DNA from 2 places in the Tuberibacillus sp. Marseille-P3662 genome. Region 2 is predicted to be linked to the other one. Evidence: riboswitches for the same ligand, from Rfam matches in the RefSeq annotation. Region 2 holds a riboswitch; the other holds the start of a gene.
What was found. Region 2 has a riboswitch for thiamine pyrophosphate ahead of B9Y89_RS03650 (thiamine phosphate synthase). Riboswitches for the same ligand answer to the same signal wherever they lie in the genome.

Region 1: linked by a shared signal. The riboswitch ahead of thiD (bifunctional hydroxymethylpyrimidine kinase/phosphomethylpyrimidine kinase) and the one ahead of B9Y89_RS03650 (thiamine phosphate synthase) in region 2 are both predicted to bind thiamine pyrophosphate.

What each region holds. Positions count from the first base shown of each region.
Region 1 covers NZ_FXBS01000003.1:144,912-148,988, forward strand. Annotated here, with positions in the region: gene B9Y89_RS02125 (type 1 glutamine amidotransferase domain-containing protein) at 1-342, shown strand, start outside; gene B9Y89_RS02130 (AI-2E family transporter) at 472-1,545, shown strand; gene B9Y89_RS02135 (arginase family protein) at 1,593-2,360, opposite strand; TPP riboswitch at 2,473-2,585, shown strand; gene thiD (bifunctional hydroxymethylpyrimidine kinase/phosphomethylpyrimidine kinase) at 2,656-3,456, shown strand; gene thiM (hydroxyethylthiazole kinase) at 3,468-4,077, shown strand, end outside.
Region 2 covers NZ_FXBS01000004.1:14,337-18,413, reverse strand. Annotated here, with positions in the region: gene B9Y89_RS03655 (TerC family protein) at 1-534, opposite strand, end outside; TPP riboswitch at 1,027-1,125, shown strand; gene B9Y89_RS03650 (thiamine phosphate synthase) at 1,378-1,989, shown strand; gene thiO (glycine oxidase ThiO) at 1,982-3,109, shown strand; gene thiS (sulfur carrier protein ThiS) at 3,109-3,312, shown strand; gene B9Y89_RS03635 (thiazole synthase) at 3,315-4,077, shown strand, end outside.

The DNA.
Region 1 (4,077 bases), on a different contig from region 2:
GATGTTCATCCAGCTGATTTTGACGCTTTACTATTACCAGGTGGATTTTCTCCCGACATTCTCCGGGCTGATGACCGTTTTGTCCAATTTGCTAAGGCATTTATGGATGATAAAAAACCTGTGTTTGCGATCTGTCATGGTCCACAGCTTTTAATTACAGCGAAAGCTTTAGAAGGCCGTTCAGCGACTGGATTTACGTCCATTAAGGTTGATATGGAATACGCTGGCGTTAATTATAAGGATCAAGAAGTTGTCGTCTGTTGCAATCAACTTGTGACAAGTCGGACGCCAGACGATATACCGGCATTTAATCGCGAGTCACTAAAAATTCTTGAAGGCTAATGGATTCATTCTACGTCCCTCGGTTGACCGGGGGACGTTTTCTTTATTGACATGAAATCAGTTTGTCGTTATATTACGATTACAAGAGGAAAAATTTAAGAAAATGAATGAAAAATGGAGACTGATCAATTGTTTAATAGAAGTCGCTGGTTTCGTATTGCTATTGGGATTATTTTGTTTCTTGTTATTATTTTCTTGCTAGATAAGACAAGTTATATTTTACGGCCTCTAAAAGTATTAATCTCGACCTTATTTTTGCCATTTTTTATAGCGGGCATTTTGTTTTACCTTTTCCGTCCCATACAGGTTTTTTTAGAAAAACGATCTGTACCAAAGAAGTTATCTATTCTTATTGTGTTTCTTGCGATCATAGCTGTGTTATCCGTGTTTGTAGGTATAGCAGGACCTATTATCCAAGAGCAATTTACACGCCTCATTAATAATTTTCCTGACATGGTTTCAAAAATTGAAGAAGGCATTACATACTGGCAAAACAACCAACAAGAATTCCCGACTTACGTGAATGACTTCATCGATCAAACGACCAATCAAATTAAGTCGATTCTCATGAACACAGGTACGGTTATGATCAACTTTTTCAGTTCGTTATTCGGATTGGTATTAGTTTTGGTGATTGTTCCGTTTATTTTATTTTACATGCTGAATGATAAGGATCATTTTTTGCCGTCTGTGCTTAAGTTTTTTCCGGAAAGTAGTCGCGATGATGTGGCTTCAATTTTGAAAGACATGGATTCAACACTGGCAAAATATATCCAAGGGCAATTAATTGTCAGCACTTGTGTCGGCGTTTTGTTGCTTATAGGTTATTCAATCCTTGGTCTGCATTATTCACTCGTCTTGTCCCTCTTCGGCATGATGACGAATGTCATTCCATTTATTGGTCCTTATATTGCTGTCGTCCCAGCGATCATCGTAGCTTTGTTTCAAGATCCATTTATGGTGATATACGTTGTCATTATAATGTTGGTGGCCCAACAAATTGAAAGCAATTTTATTTCACCGAATGTTGTCGGGAAAGCCTTGGATATCCATCCGTTGACGATTATTTGTTTAGTATTGGCTGCCGGGAATTTTGCTGGGATTATGGCCGTTGTTTTAGCGATTCCGACTTATGCGGTGACTAAAGTGTTCGTGATCCATATCTATAAATTGTGGAAGACACAATCGAAGAAACAGACTTAGAGAAATAACCATCCCCAGACCATAAGGGGATGGTTATTCTTTGCTAGTTATGAAGATGTTTTGAGCAATGCTTGCAAAATCCCCCTATTCGTTTCCTCGTTTTTTCGAACAGCCTTTTGTGTTTTAGGATGGAACACCTCTCCACCCAAGATAGGCCATTCACCACATACGTCAAAACCACTGACATTATAATTTTTAACAAGACTTGTTAGTAATGCTAACAATCCGGTCATTGTCATTTTGCCTTGATCCCAGTTGGTGGCGGCATATGTCTGATCCATAACATCTTTATCAAGACTGATATATATGTGTTCCGATGGGATATTGGCCATAATAGCATTGATTCTTTCAGGTGTAATGCGTTCATTAGGATATAAAGAGACACGATTTCTAAGCCTGGGGTCGAGTTGTTCACGAGCTGATTCATCTGGGCCGACGATGATGACTTGCTGTAAATGATTTAGCTTGGCTAAAGCGTCTGCAACCCAAGAACCGCAGGTCATCAGCGATGTTTCCTTAAGCATATCGGTATGGTGGTCTAGTAGAATCAGTGTAAAAGGGGATTGGAGTTCGGATAAGAGTAAATAAGAAACATAATGGTAATTACCGCTGCCGATAAAATGGATACCGGTGTTAACGTATTGATGGAGGCGTTGTTGGATATGTCGCAAAGATTGTTCTTCACAAAAAAGGTTCGTATGTTGGATGTCATTAAGATTGATCCATTGATGTCTATAATCTTGAAGCAATCTTGACTGTGAATCGTAAGTGTCATCAAAGTTTAAAAATGTGATGTCCCTATTTGTCAGTCCCATCATCAAATCCTCCTCTATTCTTTTATCAATTATAACGTATTATCAGACTATTTTAAAATTTTGAGATTGGCCTATTTGAATCATAATTAAGTTTATGGTAGTTTGATAATAGAATAAGCACTGGGGGAGTCGGAAATGGCCGGCTGAGAGTGGGACCCGAAGAAGTCTCTAACCCTTTTACCTGATCTGGTTCACACCAGCGGAGGGAAGTCACGTATAAGTATAGCTATGACTTTCTGAACGCAAATCCTGATGAGGGGTTTGCGTTTCTATTTATAAAGGAGTGAAAGAGAAGATGCGGACAGCCTTAACAATTGCTGGTTCTGACAGCGGTGGTGGCGCGGGAATCCAGGCGGATTTGAAATCATTTTCTGCAAACGGTGTCTACGGCATGAGTGTCATCACGGCCATTACTGCCCAAAACACTGTAGGCGTCGAAGGCGTTGAAGACGTATCACCAGAGATGGTCAGCCAGCAACTTGATGCGGTATTGACCGATCTGCCAGTTGATGCTGTGAAAATTGGGATGGTTTCAAAGCCTGAGACGATTCAAATCATCACGGAGAAACTAAAATACTATCAACCGCGTTGGATTGTTGTTGACCCCGTGATGATTTCCAAAAGTGGTCACCACCTATTACATCCTGATGCTAAGGAGGCACTTGTTCAAACATTAATCCCGTTAGCATCGGTCGTGACACCGAATATTAAAGAAGCGGAAAACTTAGCTAATGCTTCCATTGAATCTGAAGAAGATATGGAACAAGCGGCACGCGATATCTATGATCTTGGATCACAGTCGGTCCTTGTTAAAGGCGGTCATTTAACAGGTGACCCAACTGACATATTATTTGACGGTGATTCGGTCCATAAATTGCTTGGGGATCGGAAGCAAACCAAGAATACTCATGGTACGGGGTGTACATTATCATCAGCGATTGCGGCTTATTTAGCACAGGGAGATGAAATAACAACAGCTGTTGAAAAAGGGAAAAAGTATATTGAGGGCGCGATTGCTCATGCCTTAGATCTAGGTAAGGGCCATGGACCGACCCACCATTTTTACCAATGGTATTTGGAAGCAGGAAAAAACTAAGGGGGATTCTTGTGATTCGTCAAGAAGAGATGAATACACTTTGTCACAAACTCATCCAGACTCACCCGCTCGTCCACCATATCACCAATCAAGTAACTGTTAATGATAGCGCTAATGCGACATTAGCTGTTGGTGCGAGCCCTGTAATGGCTGATAGTCCCAATGAGGCTGCAGAGATGGCCGGAGGGGCTCAAGCGCTTGTATTAAACATTGGTACCTTAAATGATCAGACCTTAACGGCCATGTTACAAGCCGGGCAGACAGCCAATCATTTGGGGATTCCTGTTATTTTGGATCCGGTCGGTGTTGGAGCAACGAGTTATCGCCGTCAACAAGTTTCAGAATTGCTGACTAAGGTTAAGCCAACGGTGATCTGTGGTAATATATCTGAAATTAAGACGTTAGCTGGTTTTGAATCGGAATCAAAGGGTGTTGATGCTGGCGATGCGTTTGATACGGCTTTCCAAGCCGCTAGAACTTTATCGGAGAAAATCGGTGCAGAAGTGGCTATTACTGGTGAAAGTGACGTTATTGCCAATCGATCCAATGTCCTGACCCTTAAAGCTGGACACTCAAACTTAGCTAAAGTAACTGGGACTGGCTGCATGGTTTCTTCGATTA
Region 2 (4,077 bases):
AAACCAATTCGCTGCGAACTTAATTAAAATAAGTCCTGCTACTGTTGCAGCCACGATAATTGCAAATTGTCCACCATCCATACCACCAAACCGTGGCAGTGGAGTTGGTGGCAATGTGACAGCAAGGGCGACAGCTGCCAGAATGGAGTCAATAGCAAAAGCAATGTCCGCTATGCCAATTTTGGCTACTGTTGTCCAAAAACCGGCTCCTTTTTTATTTTCATTATCTTCTTCGTGTTCTTTTTCTGAACTAAAGAAGTTACCATAAACATGTTTGCCGCCTAAGTAAATAAGATATGCTGCACCGATGGCCTGAACTTGCCAAATATCTGTCAAAAATGATATAAGAAAAATGGAGATGAATCGGAAAACAAACGCCATGTAGATGCCATAGTCAATGGCGTGTTTTTTTTGTTTGTCCGGTAAGTGTTTTGCTATGATCGCTAGAACGAGGGCATTGTCAGCTGATAGGATCCCCTCTAAACCGATTAATATTAACAAAGTCCAACCATATTCAAGCCAAATTGAGTCCATATCGATACTCCCTTCATCAGACGTAGTTTGTACATAAAAAAATACCTTTACCCAATTTTGGGCAAAGGCATTCAACACCAAATTAGACCTTTACCCAAATATAGGCAAAGGTCTTGCTAACAACTCAAACAGTTGCCAATGACGGCCGGGGTTTGATCCCGTAATGACGACCGTTATTGTTAAGCTACTCCCCTTTGACAACAAAAGGTTATTCAGTTCTGATAAGCTGATTATAGCATAAGGGAATAACGATGAACTGTCAACTTAAACGATTTTAAAGGGCGTAGGGATTGTGGCATCACACTTGGACAAATATCAAGAGGAACACATAGTGACATCATGGACGCACCATATTTGCCAAAATTAAGAGTAAAGGATGGCAAGTTTGGTTTAAATATTAAATCAAGGCTTGAAAATATGAATGGTCTGAAAAAGATGTTGTGAACGCCTTCAATACATGGTATTATGAAAACAAATAAATCGACTTTAATAAAACTCTGCTAGGGGTGCCTTCGGGCTGAGACGGAATCATCCGAACCCTTGGAACCTGATCTGGTTTGTGCCAGCGAAGGAAAGTAGGGGTTGACGGATGATCATACTTACGTTTGTCAAACCACTTTCCTGTTGGAGAGTGGTTTTTTGTATGAATTTTATTAAGGGTTGAGGTCGCTCACTTTTTATGGGATTTCGCTCATTTTTCGTAAAAATCGCTCAATTTCGGAAAGAAACGCTCACTTTTGGTGATAGAACGCTCATTTCTTCCGATAACCGCTCATTTTTCGGAGAAACCCGCTCATTTATGTTTCTAAGACATCATTCTTATTTTGAAGGGAGGGGGAGATGATGCCAGCCTTTCATGTCATATCAAATGGACAACAATCGTTGTCACAGTTTCTAAAGGTTTTAACATCGATTGAACCTTGGATTGATGCTGTCCACATTCGTGAAAAGCAGCGCACTGCATTAGAGATCAGGCAATGGGTCGAGGCAATGCTTGAAAATAAATGTCCCACTGACAAGATCATTTTAAATACTGGAGCTACAATGAACCACTTATCTGACATTGGCGGTATCCACTTGCCCGAAGATGACTCCCCGAAAAAATGGAAAGCATCTTATCCCCATTTACACGTTGGTTGCTCCAGTCATTCCAGTGATTCAGCTGCTCAAAAAGCGGAAGCAGGTGCTGATTATCTCTTGTTCGGTCATGTTTTTTCAACGGCTAGCAAACGAGGGCTCATGCCACAAGGCATTGAAACGTTAAAACAAGTGTGCCAAGCCGTCGATATCCCAGTACTCGCGATTGGTGGGATTCAGGCTGACAACGTGGCAAAGGTCATGGACGCTGGAGCGCATGGTGTCGCGGTGATGAACGGGATCATGCAATCGGAGGAGCCGGAGCGTGAAGCGGAGGCGATTCGGATGCAATTGGAGGTGCAAGGACATTATGGTTAAAAAATACGATGTCTTGATTGTTGGCGGAGGTGTCATCGGTTGTGCGGCGGCATTTTATTCAGCCAAAGCCGGCCAGCGGGTGCTTTTAGTGGAAAAGGACAAGATTGGATCGAGGACATCACAAGCAGCTGCCGGCATGCTTGGTGTGCAAACCGAACTTGATGGCCCATCGCCGCTGTATGACTTGGCGAAACGCAGCCGTTCTATGTTTTCTGAACTTAGTGAGGAATTACGTCAATTAACGGGGATTGATATTGTTTATCGGCAGTCAGGTGCGATGCGGCCGGCATTCTCAGAACAGGATATGGCACGTATGGAGACAATAGCCGATTGGCAGCGGCGTCAAGGGGAGACCGCCCAATGTCTGACACGATCCGAAGTGTTAGCGACTGAACCGGCTCTCTCAGACACGATTTCCGGTGCTCTTTATTTTCCTTATGAAGGTCAGGTCGAGCCGACTGATTTAACACAAGCTTTGGCACGAGCAGCGGTGCACTATGGTGCGAAATTGGAAGAACATAATGATGTTTTGGAAGTGATGGAAGAAAGTGAGAAGGTGACAGGGGTACGAACGTTAAAAGGGGATTATGCTGCTGATCATGTCATTGTCACTGCAGGGGTATGGAGTGGGAAGACAGACCTGACGCATGCTGATATTGACCTATTTCCAATTAAGGGTGAAGCCCTATCTGTACGCGTGGCTGAGCCCATGTTGTCTCGGACGATTTTTTCCGAATCATGTTACATCACACCCAAACAAGGGGATAAAGTCTATATTGGTGCTACAGAAAAACCTTATGACTATGACACGGATGTCACTGTGGACGGTGTTTACCAATTATTATCTTCTGCTAGAGCCTTGCTGCCAGCACTCAGCCAAGCTAAGATTGACCAGATCTGGGCCGGGCTCAGGCCGACAACCCGAGACAGGCGACCCTATATTGGTCAGGCACCTCATACCGAAAATTTATGGTATGGTTTTGGGCACCATCGCAATGGGATTCTACTAAGCCCTGTGACTGGCTGGCTGCTCGCACAACTGGTCCAGGGCCGGCAACCGGACATTGATTTAACACCATTTTCTCATTCCCAATATTCAAGCAAGGAGGTTTTGAAGTAATGGCTGTTGTTATTAATGGCCAAGATGTGTCATTACCAGAAGACGTTCACACAATCAATGATTTGCTAGGATTTTATCAATTGCAAGAAAAAATGGCGGTCGTTGAACACAATCAAACGATTATGAAAAAAAATAACTATGAAAAAAGTTACATTCAAGACGGTGATAAAATTGAAATTGTTCATTTTGTAGGAGGCGGATGATCATGTTAACAATCGGTCGATATCAATTTCAATCACGGTTACTCTTGGGAACTGGGAAGTATGATGACTTACAGGTACAAACCGAAGCGGTCCAGGCTTCGGAAACGGAAGTGCTGACGTTTGCCGTGCGGCGGATGAACATTTTTGAACCTGATCAACCCAATTTTTTAGAGGAAATCAATGTTCATCAATACACGTTATTACCGAATACAGCTGGAGCAACAACAGCGGAAGAAGCGGTCAGGACCGCGAAACTCGCGAAAGCTTCTGGACTATGTGATATGATTAAGGTCGAAGTGATCGGTGATCAAAAGACTCTATTACCAGATCCACTTGAAACGTACAAGGCCTGTGAAACGCTTCTATCTGAAGGATTTACCGTGCTCCCGTATATTTCTGATGATGTGATTTTGGCTAAGCGCCTGCAAGCATTAGGGGTTCATGCGGTGATGCCAGGTGCATCACCGATTGGGAGCGGTCGAGGGATCTTGAATCCCTTGCATCTACAATATTTGACCGAGTCTTTAGATGTTCCTGTCATTGTAGATGCCGGCATTGGTGCGCCATCAGATGCTGCGCAAGCGATGGAACTCGGCGCTGACGGCATTTTATTGAATACCGCTGTCTCAGGTGCAGGTGATCCGGTATCCATGGCGCGGGCGATGAAATTAGCTGTTGAGGCCGGTCGCCTAAGCTATGAAGCAGGCCGAATTCCGATGAAAACGCAAGCGACGCCAAGCAGTCCAAAAGAGGGAATGAGTCCGA